DNA from 2 places in the Pseudoalteromonas sp. QJM3NY_22 genome. Region 2 is predicted to be linked to the other one. Evidence: predicted binding sites of a transcription regulator. Region 2 holds the regulator's gene; the other holds the start of a gene.
The links. Region 2 encodes LexA, which represses DNA repair genes until DNA is damaged. Its sites were predicted from a motif close to TACTGTATNNNNATACAGTA; they were not measured.
Positions count from the first base shown of each region.

Region 1 (7,558 bases), 1.3 Mb from region 2:
ATCCAAGCGTTCATTGCGGTATGGCTTATTGTCGGTTTAGCAATGCATTTAGCCGCTGTTGGGTTAATAGGTTTATCAGTGATTATATTGGCAACTGCCTCTGCCGGTATTATTGAAGAACATCAACTAGGAAAAGCATTTGAGGAAGCTCTGCCATTTACAGCGCTTTTATGTGTGTTTTTTGCCGTTGTTGCCGTTATTATAGACCAACACCTATTCACACCTGTTATTGCTTGGGTACTTACATTTGAAGGGCAATTACAATTAGTCATGTTCTTTATCGCCAATGGATTACTCTCCATGGTAAGCGATAATGTATTTGTTGGTACTGTGTATATAAACGAAGTTGCAGCGGCACTGAAAGCTGGGGAAATTACCCGTGATCAATTCGACCTTTTAGCTGTTGCTATTAATACAGGTACCAATTTACCAAGTGTTGCGACTCCAAACGGTCAAGCTGCATTTTTATTTTTGCTTACATCAACACTTGCCCCAGTACTGCGCTTGTCCTATGGGAGAATGGTTTACATGGCATTACCATATACAATCGTGTTAACTACTATAGGGCTTACCTTTACTTACATAGGTTTAAGCGATATGACCGAACTAATGTATCAATGGGGCTGGATAGATCATCATGTAGCGACCATAGGGGCTACATCAAGTAGTCACTAATCTCATCTTAAAAAAAGCTACTTCGATAGCTTTTTTTTCCTTTTTGTTGCTGCGTACTTTATCCTACGCCATAATATATCGTCTTATTTAAGCGTGGAATTTTTATGAACTGGCTTGCACAATTACCGACTCAACGTACCCCGTGGATTTTATTCACCGTTATTGTTTTTTTACTTGAAGTAACCGCCCTTTTCTTTCAATACAAAATGGGGTTAGCACCTTGCATAATGTGTATTTATCAACGTACCGCAGTACTAGGGTTACTTAGCGCTGGTATTATTGGCTCAATTAAACCGCAAAACAAAGTAGTCAGAATAGCGGCTTACTTAACTTGGGGCGTATCAAGTGTTTGGGGATACCTGATTGCTCAAGAACATATAGATATGCAAACCACCACAGACCCTTTTGCTTTTAGCTGTGAATTTGAACCTAATTTCCCATCATTTTTACCATTGCATGAGTGGATCCCTAGCTTTTTTCAGGCAACTGGTGATTGTGGAAATATAGACTGGCAATTTTTGGGTTTGAGTATGCCCGCTTGGATGGAAATCATATTTGGACTATTTGCTAGTGTATTTTTTATAGTGATTAGTAGTCGTTTGCTTTTTAAAAGATCGGTTTAATTAGTATGTTTACTTTTTTTTCGAGTCAAATTATAGAATTAAAACATTTAAAAGTACGCGAAAGGCAAGCCGTTATAGCCCTATCGCTAGGTCTGATTTCACCTACTGAACGCGTGTTATTACGTATAATAAAGCTTATATTATTAAGCCCACTGTTTTTAATATTTACCCTATTTGAAGGCTGGGTAGTTATTCCATTTTTAATGCTTGGTGTACTTTGTTATCCATTATTAACTACGCCTATCGAAATTAATTTTGCCAAAAAAAATCTTAGTAAAGCATTAAAAGAATATGTTCAGGGCGCTTAGAAGCGCCCTAACCCACTTATAATGTTATTTTATCTTTTAGCTTAGTTATTAACTTTTTTCCTACACCTTTCACTTTCGCTAAATCGTTTACTTCAGTAAACTCTCCATTTGCTTCCCTATAATCAACTATTGCTTGTGCTTTTTTCTTCCCTATTCCTGGTAGCTTAGCGAGCATACTCGCATCAGCATCATTAATACTTACAACATCATATTTAGGCATTTCTTTGACCACATCAACTACCTGTGAAAACGCTGCAGTAGTCGGGAGCAAACATAATATACTTATGAATAAGAGTTTTTGTAAAAGACGCATTTATTTTCCTTATTGTACTTTCGAATTATTAAATTTTGCTCAGGAAATAGTAAAATAAAAATAGCTCATTATATAAAATCACCTAAACACATGATCACTATTATCCGAAATCCTAAAATGCAGCTGGTACAACAAGTGATTTATTAAATAAAGTAAAGTTACAGTTTTTTGTCAAATCTTAAATAAACTAAAAATTAATATCAGATACTTGCAAATTACACCACAAACCATTACTGTACATAAAAACAGTAATCTAATGGTTTTCATAAACCACATTGCCACGCAAGCTTGCAGGAGAAATCATGGCTGTTGTTGTTAAATATGTTGTAGAACGAAACGGAGTCGAGCGCATGACGTTTACTACTAAAAAAGAAGCTGATGCTTATGACAAAATGCTCGATATTGCTGAGTCGCTTGAGCTAATGTTAGAAAAGGTAGATGTGCCATTGAGCGAGCAACAAATAGAGTCACTTGCTTTAGAAATAGCAAAGAGTAAAGAAGACTTTATGACTATATTAAAAGGTGGCAAAGACCCAGTTGTCACCAAAGCGCCAGCTAAAAATAAAAAAGCAGACAACGCTTCCGCTGTCCAAGATAACGATGAGAAAAAAGTAAGCTAAACCGTTTACTAATATATAAATAAAAAAGGGAGCAACTAAGTTGCTCCCTTTTTTATTGCTTAATTCGAACTTGAATTCAGCTAATTACAGTTCTTTTTCCACTTCATCAAATAAGTCAGTGATTTCCTTTTTAGGTGCTTTAGTACCCAAACTAACCACAACGATTGCAATACTCGATAATATAAAGCCTGGGACAATACCGTAAATTAGTGTGCTAATATGTTCGCCATTGACTTTAATTGGCGCATAAAACCAAACTAGAACGGTTACAGCCCCAACTATCATACCGGCTAACGCACCTTCAAAGTTCATGCGTTTCCAATAAAGGCTGATCAGCACTAATGGACCAAAAGCAGCTCCAAATCCAGCCCAAGCATTACTCACTAAATCTAATATAGAACTGTCTTTATCGTACGCTAAGTAAATAGCAAACATAGCAACAAGTGCAACACTAATACGACCAACCAAAACTAATTCTGTTTGTGAAGCACTGCGATTTAGATAAATTTTATAAAAATCTTCAGTTAGTGAGCTTGAACAAACCAATAACTGTGATGAAATAGTACTCATGATTGCAGCCAAAATAGCAGCAAGCAAAAAACCAGCTATCAATGGATGAAATACAAGTTCTGATAAAACTAAGAAGATAGTTTCTTTATCGCCAATCAACATTTGATTTTCGATCATATATGCAGCACCAAATAAACCCGTTAAAACTGCACCTATTGCAGATAACGTCATCCACGACATACCAATACGTCGCATAGCCGGCATATCTTTAACCGAACGCACAGACATAAAACGAACAATTATATGCGGCTGACCGAAATAGCCAAGCCCCCATGCTAATGCTGAAATAATTGCAACAACTGAGCCACCGGCAAACCAGTTAAGCATGTCTAATGGTACCTTTTCGTCTGGTTTAGGTGCACTAAGTAGTAGATCATAAGTTGCTGTTGAAAGTGTATCAACCACAGAGTTATCCAGCATGCTGTAAGTTACAATAGGGACAATTAACAAGGATAAAAACATAATACATCCTTGCACAAAGTCAGTTAAACTTACTGCTAAAAAGCCACCAAACAGAGTGTATATAACCACAACGCCTGTTGTTACATACAAGCCCATTTCGTAACTCATATCAAATGAATTTTCAAATAGCTTACCACCTGCAACTACACCTGATGATGTATAAAGCGTAAAGAAAAGAATAATTATGATTGCAGAAATAACACGAAGGATATTTTTATTATCTGCAAAACGATTTGCAAAGTAATCAGGAATTGTAACCGAATCGTTTGCTTTCTCTGTATAAACACGTAGACGAGGAGCAACTAAAAAGTAATTTGCCCAAGCGCCAGCTACCAAGCCTATTGCAATCCAAGCTTTACTTAAACCAAATAAATACATCGCACCAGGCAGACCCATAAGAAGCCAACCACTCATGTCTGATGCACCAGCTGAAAGAGCTGCAACACTTGGTGATAAGTTTCGCCCACCTAACATGTAACCAGAGACATCGCTTGTAGATTGTTTATATGCATATAGTCCGATACCTAGCATTACAACAAAATATAACGCCAGTGAAATAATCATTCCTGTTTCCAAATTAGCCTCCGCACATTTAATAATACCAAGCTTTTAATCCGAATATTGACTCTTAAAATTTTATAATAAAGACAGCATTGAGGTAAAAGCATTCCAGCCGACTATATCATGCCTAATATGGAAATCTCCAACTTGTTACCTTTTCCTAGTTTAAAAATATTCATGCTGCACACTTTTAGAACAACACTATGTAAACTCACAAAATAAAACAGATAAACCCTCTTATTTTTAATGATAATTTATTAATCATGCAAATATACGTAATGCTATTTTGAATGTTTTCCAATATATTATTACAATACCTGCTGACTTTACTCATACGGAATTGTTTATGTACTTTTATGCCGCACGCCAACCGATTTTAAATCGTGAAAAAGAACTCATTGGTTATGAGCTTTTATTTCGCGATGGCGTCGATAATGTGTTTCCCGATATAGATGGTGACGAAGCGACAACACGTTTAATAGAAGGCAGTCAATTCAACTTTGGTTTAGAAGATTTAACTGATAATAAGCCCGCTTATATAAACTTTACGTTGGATACGTTATCAAAAGGTTATCCAACACTACTGGGTAAAGATACAATTGTGGTTGAAATACTTGAAACAGTTCAACCCGGGAAGCGCTTATTAGCAATTGTTAAAGACCTAAAAGATAAAGGGTATACTATTGCACTTGACGATTACATTCATCAGCCTGTGTGGCGTCACTTTTATCCATTTATAGACATCATTAAAATTGATTTCTTAACATGTGATACAAGTACAATAAAAAACGTTATTGACGATATAAAACAACATTCTCATATTAAATTACTTGCCGAAAAAGTTGAAACGTATGAAATGTATAGCTTGGCACTAGAACTCGGTTTTGATTATTTTCAGGGATTCTTCTTTTCAAAACCCGAGATGGTGCAAAGTAAAGCATTGCCACCATCAGAGATGGCATTAGCTGAATTACTGTATGAAACCTCAAGTATTGAAATAGATCTTAAAAAAATCACTAATGTATTTGAGCGTGATGTAAATCTATCTTATAAGCTTCTTAGGTATTCAAACTCTGCTGCCTTTGCAAGGCGTGCTGAAATCAGTACAATTAAGCAGGCACTTATTGTGCTTGGCGCTAGCGAAATTAAAAAGCTCTTATCATTACTTTTTGCTGCGCAAGTATCTGCAGATAAACCCGTTGAATTAATCAAGTTATCCTTAACCCGAGCACGTTTTGGTGAATTACTCGCTATTTCTCATGGCCAATTTAAAGATACTGGCATGGCTTTTTTAACCGGTATGATGTCTCTAATGGATGCTATTTTAGATGAGAGTATGGAAAGCGTAATGCAGAAATTACCTTTATCTAACGAAATAAAAGCAGCATTACTCGATAACGAAGGTTTATTGGCACAATACCTCAACCTAGTTAAGTATTATGAGCAAGCAAACTGGTCAGCGGCTAACGACATAACTACAGAACTAAACCTTGGTGAAAAAGTACCTGATGCCTACCATGAAGCGCTAGCTTGGGTCGATGAGCAAATGCATTTAATGATTCACGAATAATAACAACACCAGCAAACAAAAACGCCAGCATTTAGCTGGCGTTTTTGTTTGCTGGTGTTGGGTTATAAGCTTTCTAAAAAGTCTTCATCAAAATCAGCGGGCTCTTCTTTGATTGGCGGATTACCATCGTATAGTTCATAAATTTGACGCTGGAAATAAATATCTTTCACAAACAAGTATGGATCAAGTGAATCATTTAATAGCCCCTCTTGAGGGATTAATGAGGCGCGCGCTTCCACTGCCTTTAAAACAAACACTAGAATAGTTTGTGGAGTCGTTAATGCTACCTCAGGTAGTACAAAGTTATCGACGACATCACCCGTTAAGTTACGCACTGTTTTTGGCCCCATAGCAGGCAGCATTAAATAAGCGCCATCGCCCACCCCCCACACACCCAAGGTCTGTCCAAAGTCTTCATCTACAACTTCAAGGCCTAATGAGCTGGCAACATCAAACAAACCAAATATGCCAACAGTAGAATTAACTAAAAAACGCGCAAGGCTAACACTTGCATTACCCGGCTTACCTTGCAGGCCGGCATTTATCATATCTACAGGAGCAGTTATATTGTCGGTAAAATGGACAACGCTCTGGCGTACAGGTACAGGTGTAACTGTCATGTAACCAACTGCTGCGGGGCGCAACAAGTATGCATCGAGTACATCCATATTAAAGTCATATAATGGACGATTAATACTTTGCAGAGGATCTCTCTCATCTACTTTACTTTGTGGTACTTGAGCACAACCGGCCAGTACCAATAAACATAAAAAAGTAAAACTATGCTTTAACATCTAACGTCCTTAAGGTATTAATGTATCAATTTGAAGTTGGTAGTCACTTACACTTTCACGCTTTAACGACTGTGAATGACCTTCTAGCTCACCAGAACTTGGCATAACCGAGTCATCTATAGAAATACGCGCCGAAATAATAATATTTTCGGCACTCGATAAGTTAAGCCCTGCAACCATTGCACTACTATCACTCAACTCGACTGTAATTGGAAATGAATATTTAGCGAGTTTAACAGCAGCTAACGGCATTGGCGAACCACTTGCAGCTTTTGCAAATATAAATAAAATACCGTTTTTTGGTTGTTTATCAATAAGCTCTTTTGCAATGTCAACAGTAACTGCAATAGCACCCGTTGTAGTAGTAACTGGCATAACAGAGCCTTCCGTTTGCATTTGCTGCTCTATATCAGCAATACGCTCAGAGATCATGCTATAACGAGAATCATTTTTTTCCATACTCGCAAGTAAAACTTCAAATGCAGCTTTGGCTTGAAGCCAATCTTTACGTTCATAAGCAATTAGTGCTAATAACGAAATTGCATCTAAATTGGTAGGCTCAACTTTTAGTACTTTTGAGAGCATACCTGCCGCACGGGTCATATTAGCTTCGCTGCCTTCTAGTAATAAAACTTGGCTATAACTAATAAGTACCTGCATATTATCAGGATTCATACGTAGTGCTTTATCAAATGACTGCTGCGCCATGTCAAATTCATTAAGCGACATAGCAACTCGTCCAAGTAGCATCCAAGCGACTTCATCATCGCCCGAACTGCTAAGCTTAGTACGAAGCGCCAATGCAAAAGCCTGCAGCTCATTTTGACTAAGCGGCTCACCTTTTTGCATTACAGCACGCTCACCGTAATCCGCTAAATTATCCATTGCATCATGCCAAGCCGAAATTTGCTGCTGACTACCTGTAAAGCTATAAAAAATCCCCGTTAGTGCAAGAACAAATGCACCGCCTGTTAAAGCAAAAATACGATTATTACCTTTGCTATTAAGTGACTTTTCTGGCGATAATTCGTTCAATAAACGGCGTTTTAATTCAACAATTGA
Region 1 is NZ_CM149655.1:3,232,723-3,240,280, forward strand. Features, by position in the region: gene nhaB (sodium/proton antiporter NhaB) at 1-675, shown strand, start outside; gene dsbB (disulfide bond formation protein DsbB) at 780-1,298, shown strand; gene AC0VZ4_RS14810 (DUF6170 family protein) at 1,304-1,606, shown strand; gene AC0VZ4_RS14815 (ComEA family DNA-binding protein) at 1,623-1,919, opposite strand; gene AC0VZ4_RS14820 (YebG family protein) at 2,222-2,539, shown strand; gene putP (sodium/proline symporter PutP) at 2,624-4,135, opposite strand; gene AC0VZ4_RS14830 (EAL and HDOD domain-containing protein) at 4,479-5,702, shown strand; gene AC0VZ4_RS14835 (MlaA family lipoprotein) at 5,765-6,496, opposite strand; gene ccmI (c-type cytochrome biogenesis protein CcmI) at 6,506-7,558, opposite strand, start outside.
Region 1: AC0VZ4_RS14820 (YebG family protein) is a predicted target of LexA. The motif match lies at 2,151-2,170, and genes of this name have one in related genera.

Region 2 (7,558 bases):
TTATTGAGCTAATTCCCATAATATGTACGGCAAATACAAACAATGCAGTATTATCATTACTGTATGTTGTGGACAGTGGTGCATAAAAAGTCCAACCAAATGCAGGCCCCCCACCAGGCATAAATAACGATGCCAATAGGATTAAAAACGCAAACGGCAAAATCCAAAAGCTCCAGTTATTCATTCTTGGCAATGCCATATCTGGCGCGCCAATCATGAGTGGTATCATCCAGTTAGCAAGGCCTGTAAAGGCGGGCATAACCGCACCAAACACCATAATTAAACCATGCACTGTGGTCATTTGATTAAAAAAGTGAGGATCGACCAACTGTAAGCCTGGTTGAAATAATTCAGCCCTGATCACCATAGCCATTGCGCCACCAATTAAGAACATGGTCAGCGAAAAAATTAAATATAAACTACCTATATCTTTATGATTAGTTGTGTAAAGCCAGCGTTTAAAACCTTTAGCTGGGTGATGAGCATGATGAGCTTCATTGGCGTTAGGTTGTTCTACTATGCTACTCATTAGTTCGCCTCCACTTTGGCATCAAGTGCTGTCTGTATTTGACTCGGTTGAATAACATCACCCGTATCATTACCCCACGCATTACGTTTATAAGTAATAACCGCAGCTAATTGCTTTATAGATAACTGCTTGGCAAAAGCTTGCATTGCCGTACCGGGTCGTCCATGGATAACTACATCAATGTGATCTTTTATATCGCCAAGCACTATCGGGCTGCCTTTAAGTGCAGGAAATACACCCGGTAACCCCATGCCCGTAGGCTGATGGCACGCTGCACAATTAGCCATATATACTTGTTCGCCTAAAGTCATTAACTCTTCTTTTGGGAGGGTTTTATCAAGTAATGCGGCATCTGCCAGCGCAGCTTTCTGCTTCGCCTGCTTTGCATCTGCAAGCCATGTTTTAAAATCAGCCTCAGATTTAGCGACCACCACAACGGGCATAAAGCCATGGTCTTTACCACACAACTCAGCACATTGGCCTCGGTAAGTACCTTCTTCGTTTATGTTCGTCCATGTTTCGTTTATAAAGCCGGGGTTCGCATCTTTTTTAACTGCAAAATCAGGTACCCACCAAGAGTGAATAACATCATCAGAAGTCATTAAAAATCGTACTTTTTGATTTATTGGCAGTACAAGAGGCTTATCAACCTCAAGTAAGTAGTTAGGGTTTTTATCTGCAAGATTCGCTATTTCATCTTGCGGGGTAGATAAAATAGAGTAGAACTCTACATCTTCGCCCATATATTCATAATGCCATTTCCATTGCGAACCCGTAATTTTAATAGTGAGATCAGCTTTGCTGGCATCTTCCATTGCAATAAGGGTTTTAGTGGCTGGTACTGCCATAGCAATTAAAATAACAAACGGAATTGCAGTCCAAAGTATTTCTACTTTAGTGCTTTCGTGAAATTGGGCAGGTACAGCCCCTTTAGATTTACGGTGATGAATAAGTGCCCAAAACATAATTGCGAACACTATCACCCCAATCACACAACATATTATAAATATGGTCATGTGCAGCTGATATACATTATTGCTTATATCGGTTACGCCTTTGCGCATATTGTATTGGCTGTTCGCCAAAACTGAGTGCGAAAAAACACATAATATAAGCCACAAGGTAGAGGTCAGTTTACCCATGTGACGGCTCCTTTGATGCTATTGCGAATGCAAAGCGAAGAGGCATACGGCTTAAACGCCAATTCGTTATTTTTATTTTTTTAGCCAATCTTATTTAATATTGATTGGTTTTGCTGCGCCAACAACGAGTTTGTGTATATTGTGTGTTCTCAAAACTAAAAAGCTGTGAGTTATTATTAGCTCAGCACATTAATAATTAGCTAAAAAACGAACAACAAGCAAGTTTTAGTATAAAAAACAATCAGGTGATATTGAGTAATTAATAAAAAGTCAGTAGTCAACAGAAAGTTCAAAATATGAGCAAAACAAAGGGGTTTAACGCATTCGGAGGGGGAAAATATAAGTGCAAAAAAATTTACAGCTAAAATAATTAGTTGGCTGTTTACGTCCTATTTTTAGTGCTAATGTTAAAACAAAAATGCGTGCTAAAAAGCACGCATTCATAAAAATAAATTAAAAGCTACATCCAATCAGCGTTACGAATAACTCCAACGGCTAAACCTTCTATATTAAAAGATTCATTTTCTAGATCAACTTCAATTGGCGAAAAGTCGTCATTCTCAGCATGCAATAATACTTTTCGGCCTGCTTTTTCAAACCGCTTTACGGTAACATCATCATCAACACGAGCAACTACAACTTGTCCATTTTCTGCAACTTGAGTTTTATGCACAGCTAACAAATCACCATCCATAATACCTATATCTTTCATACTCATACCGTTAACGCGCAATAAAAAATCAGCAGCAGGTTTAAACATTAATGGATCAATTTTACAATGACTCTCAACGTGCTCTTGCGCCAAAATAGGCTCTCCCGCTGCGACTCGCCCGATAAGAGGTAAACCTAACTGTTCAGGCTCTTCTTCCTCAACAAGTTGAATACCTCGGCTTGCACCTGGTTTCATCTTAATAGCACCTTTTTTAGCAAGCGCTTTTAAATGCTCTTCAGCAGCATTGGCACTTTTAAAGCCTAATGTTTGTGCAATTTCAGCACGTGTAGGAGGCATACCAGTGTCTTTAATAAAAACTTTAACTAATTCGAGAATTTGAGCTTGGCGCTTCGTTAATGGTCGCATACAACTGGTTTTCCATACAGTACATTTAACTGTGAGTATATACAGTTAAATAAAAATCGCAAATTTAAATTACATTGATTGCTTGCTGTTAATAAATCACTTTTACACTTATGTAGAAACAACGAATGCTTACATAAAATAAACATTCGTATCTTTATATTTACGATTAAGGGCTAATTTGATGACAGCCACATGTTAATAAATTGAAAACAACTTATTAGCATGTGCACTTTATGTGTACAAACACTTAAAAGGATTATCAAATGAAAAAATATTCACCATTGTTTATTGGCTTATTGTTTAGCGGCTATGCGTATGCCCAAGTCCCACTTTTCGAAGTGCAGCACTCTAACTTTACGCAAAACATTAATAAAGAAGGTAATGCTCAATCTCAATTTGGGCAACCGCTTTTCGAACTAAGCGCAAAAACCAATGCATTCTTTTTACCTGTTCAGGGAAGTGACATTGAATTTATCAAAAGTACAGCAAGTACATCAGCAACTGGTAACTTAATCTGGGTAGGTAAAAGCTTAGATGGTGACGAAGTAACACTGATAAAATCTACAAAGGGGATTTCTGGTACGATAAAGGTAAATGAACATGTTTATAAATTGCAACCGAATAAACATTCTGGTCATAATTTTATTGAATTAGATCCTGCCAAGCAACCTGCTGAGCATGCACCCGATTATCAACAATCTAATAACACTATTTCAATCAGTGAACAAATTTTAACAGAACAAAGCTTCCAAACAGCTATGGCAACTAACGCGCAAAGCAATATTAGCTTACTCGTTTTATACACCCCAGCCGCAGAACAAAAATCTAGTGATATTAATAGCTTGATTGATCTTGCAATAGTAGAGACTAATCAGGGTTACCAAAACTCAGGTGTCAATGCAGTTGTTAGTTTGGCCCATGTAAGCCGAGTTAATTATACTGAAGCTACAAATTCAGGTACGGATTTAAATCGTTTAGCTGCCAAAAACGATGGTTATATGGATGAAGCGCACACACTACGAGATCAATACGGTGCTGATGTAGTCATATTAATAAACGACGTTAACGGCTACTGTGGCCAAGCCAAAGCAATTGGTGCAAATGCTAACAGCGCATTTGCGATGGTTGATTATGACTGTGCAACCGGCTATTACTCTTTCGGTCATGAAATTGGTCATTTACAAGGTGCTCGTCATAACCCTGAAAACGATCCATCAACATCTCCTTATTCGTTCGGCCATGGTTATCAGCAACCTCAATCACAATGGCGTTCAGTAATGGCTTATAACTGCACAAATAACTGCACAAGAATCAATTACTGGTCAAATCCAAACAAATCATACAGCGGAAGTGTTATGGGAACTCCATCAAAACACGATAACGCTAGAGCCTTAAATTTAACAAACCCCACAATTGCAAATTTTAGATCTGCATCTAGCCCACCGGTAAATAACAATACACTGCAAAATAACCAATCTATCGTTGTTAGTGGTGATCGAAACAGTGAGCAATTGTTTACTTTTACAGTGCCAAGTGAAGCTGAGCAAGTCACATTTTCGACCTCTAATGGCACTGGGGATGTTGACCTACATGTAAAATATAATGCAATTGCAACGAGCAGTAACTACGATTGCCGACCGTATAAAAACGGAAATAATGAAAGCTGTAGCGACACCCGCACTGGTAATTACTCTATTATGATTAAAGGCTACAGTGCTTTTAGTAATGTCGAGTTAATAGCTAGTTACCAATAAAAGATCTGGCTCAGTATAAGCAAGTAACATTATGCTGCTTGCTTATATTTAGCCTAGGGGGATTTCTTCTTTACTGCTCGATTGTATCAATAAACTACGATATCCCTATTATTACTTCTTACTATCCGCCTCACGCTATCTGGCTATAAATTTAGATCCACTTTTTTATTTTCATTATCTTAACTTTATGAAAATATAAGCCATATTTTTACTACTATTTTAAAAGGTAAGCTTATGAGTATTTGGTATCAACCTGTTACTTTAGAGTTTTGCAAACAGCTAGATGAGGGTATAAACGGCCAAGGTACACTAATGAAAACCATGGGAATTGAAATTACCGAAATTGGTGATGATTACCTCGTAGCAACTATGCCTGCCATACCAGCGCATCATAATCCAATGGGCATGGTGCATGGAGGAGCCAACGTAGCGCTTGCCGAAACAGTAGCAAGTTATGCAGCTAACTTCGTAGTCGACTTCACTCAGTTTTATTGTGTCGGACAAGAAATTAGCGCCAGTCACTTAAAAGCATCTCGTAATGGTACTTTAACAGCCACCGCAAAAGCGTTTCATATTGGTAAGCGTAGTTCAGTCTGGGAAATAAAAATTACTAATAGTCGAAACGAGCTTTGCTGCGTATCAAGAATGACCGCAGCCGTAGTAGAGCGAAGATAATTACTTACTGTTACTTTTCGATTGGGTAAATTGTAATTTCCATACCCGCACCAATAGCAGATATACGTAATAATGTATCTGCATCTAAAGCTTGGTTAAAACACTTAGGCGATGTGCCTGATTCAAAACCAATATCAAACGTTCTACGTGAACAGCTTAACCATTGCTTTAGCGCGTTGCGCGAACACGATTCAATAAGCTCACATATATGGTTTATTGCTTTGTCAGGCGTGTTTACTACACCTGTTGCTTCAATGCGGGCTAATTGACGGTATTCGTCTTTGTCATAATGTAAAATCGTCGCGACTTTTTTCAAGTCTGCCACTAGCAAACTAATATCTTGCTTTGATTCAAGCTCAAGATCTACATTTAAAAATTGAATTTCCGACATTGTTTAGTATTTATCCTCTAATGATTACACCGCAAACTTTAACGCAGTTTTACTTTTATACCAAATCAACTATGTAATATAAGCTGTTTTATATGGTAAATAGATAGTTTTACGCATTTATAGTCCATTATTTAATATTTATCATTTTTAAGTACAAACAATACTTTTTTATAAACTCCATGGCCTGTTGACCTTTGAGGATTAAAATTAAGTGAATTATTGTTTAAAAAAGTATAAAAAATAACCTTGACTTTCACATGCCACCGGTGGCATTTTAAATGTGCGGGTTAAATACACTGTTTAAATAGGTGTATTTAAATAAAGCCAAACACACCTCACTCATATTTACGCTTACTTATAACACAAAAAATAAGTGCAAAATCTGAACTGAGTGGCATTACCTAAATTCAGCAGGAACACACAATGAAAACGTCAAAAAAATTCACTCTCAGGCCACTTAATTACATTATTAGTGCATTATTAATTAGCACGACAGCTCAAATCAGTGCTGAAGAAGCCGAACAAACAAATATAAAAAAGAAAAGTGAAATTGAGTTAATCGAAGTTACAGGTTTCAGATCATCTCTTAATAAATCACTGGCTACCAAAAGATTTGAAGTAAATACCACGGAATCAATTGCAGCCGAAGACATTGGTAAATTTCCAGATTTAAATATCGCAGAGTCACTACAGCGGATCCCTGGTGTCGCAATTTCGCGAGAAGGAGGCGAAGGACGTCAAATTACTCTACGTGGTTTAGGCCCGTCTTTTACTCGGTCAACCCTTAATGGCATGGAAGTTCCTGCTAGTACAGATGGGACTGATTCGGGTGGTGGTGTAAATGGCGGCAGAGCATTTGACTTTAACGTCTTTGCATCAGAGCTATTCAATCGCGTTGATATTCAAAAATCACCAACAGCTGCAACCGAAGAAGGAGGTATTGCAGGTACTGTCGATATGTATTCAGCAAAACCTTTTGATTCCCCCGGTCTTCATGTAGCTGCGTCGGCACAGGCAGGCTATAACGATTTAACAGAAGAGACAGACCCTAGAATGGTATTTATGATCAGTAATACATTTGCTGACGATACCTTTGGGGCTTTATTCTCTGTCGCCAAATCAGAGCGCACAGTTCGCCAAGAAGGTTTTGGTACTGTTCGTTGGACAACCCCTGTCAAAGATGGCGGCGGTGTCTATGCTGACACATCAAATACTGACGTTATTGGCACTACTGATGTGGGAAATTGTGAATTTGAAGGTGAGCAAGTTGATGATGTAAATTGCCTATGGACTCCTCGACTTCCCCGCCCTGATTTTTTTGGTAATGAACAAGATAGATTAGGTTTTACAGGCTCATTACAGTATGCGCCTAACGATGACTTAGTAATTACCTTCGATACCTTGCATTCTACCCTCGACAACAGTCGTACGATGTATAATTTCTTCGAAATGTTCAGAAATACATTTAGCGAGATCACTCCAGACTCTATTACAGTTGCCGAAAATGGAAAACAAATTCAGGCAGGTACATTTAGTGGAGTAAAGTCCCGTGCAGAAAGCCGTCAACAGGTATCTAAAACAAAATTTAAACAGTATGTGTTATCTGGTAAATACCACCTATCTGACTACTTAAAATTAGATGCAATGATCGGCACCGCTGAGTCAAATGCTCGCTCTGAGCAATATCGTTATAATATGACCAGCAATACACCTCATACCGTCTCAATTGATTTTGGAAATAGCGCAAATACTGCAGTGATGGATTATGGCTATGATAATTTAGATGCAAGTTCATTTAATTTAACAGACGGTCAACTTCGTGCTACGGATGTACTCAGAAAAAATGATACTGCCAAATTAGATTTAACTTACGAAACAGACTTTATGAGCATCAAAGGTGGGGTTGCTTATAACGATAGAACAGTAAACTATGATGAATCGCAAATTAATGGATTTCCGGATCAAGAGTCATCCGTCGGCTTTTCACAA
Region 2 is NZ_CM149655.1:156,233-163,790, reverse strand. Features, by position in the region: gene ctaD (cytochrome c oxidase subunit I) at 1-529, opposite strand, end outside; gene coxB (cytochrome c oxidase subunit II) at 529-1,671, opposite strand; gene lexA (transcriptional repressor LexA) at 2,132-2,749, opposite strand; gene AC0VZ4_RS00815 (M12 family metallo-peptidase) at 3,013-4,503, shown strand; gene AC0VZ4_RS00810 (PaaI family thioesterase) at 4,738-5,178, shown strand; gene AC0VZ4_RS00805 (hypothetical protein) at 5,189-5,569, opposite strand; gene AC0VZ4_RS00800 (TonB-dependent receptor) at 5,993-7,558, shown strand, end outside.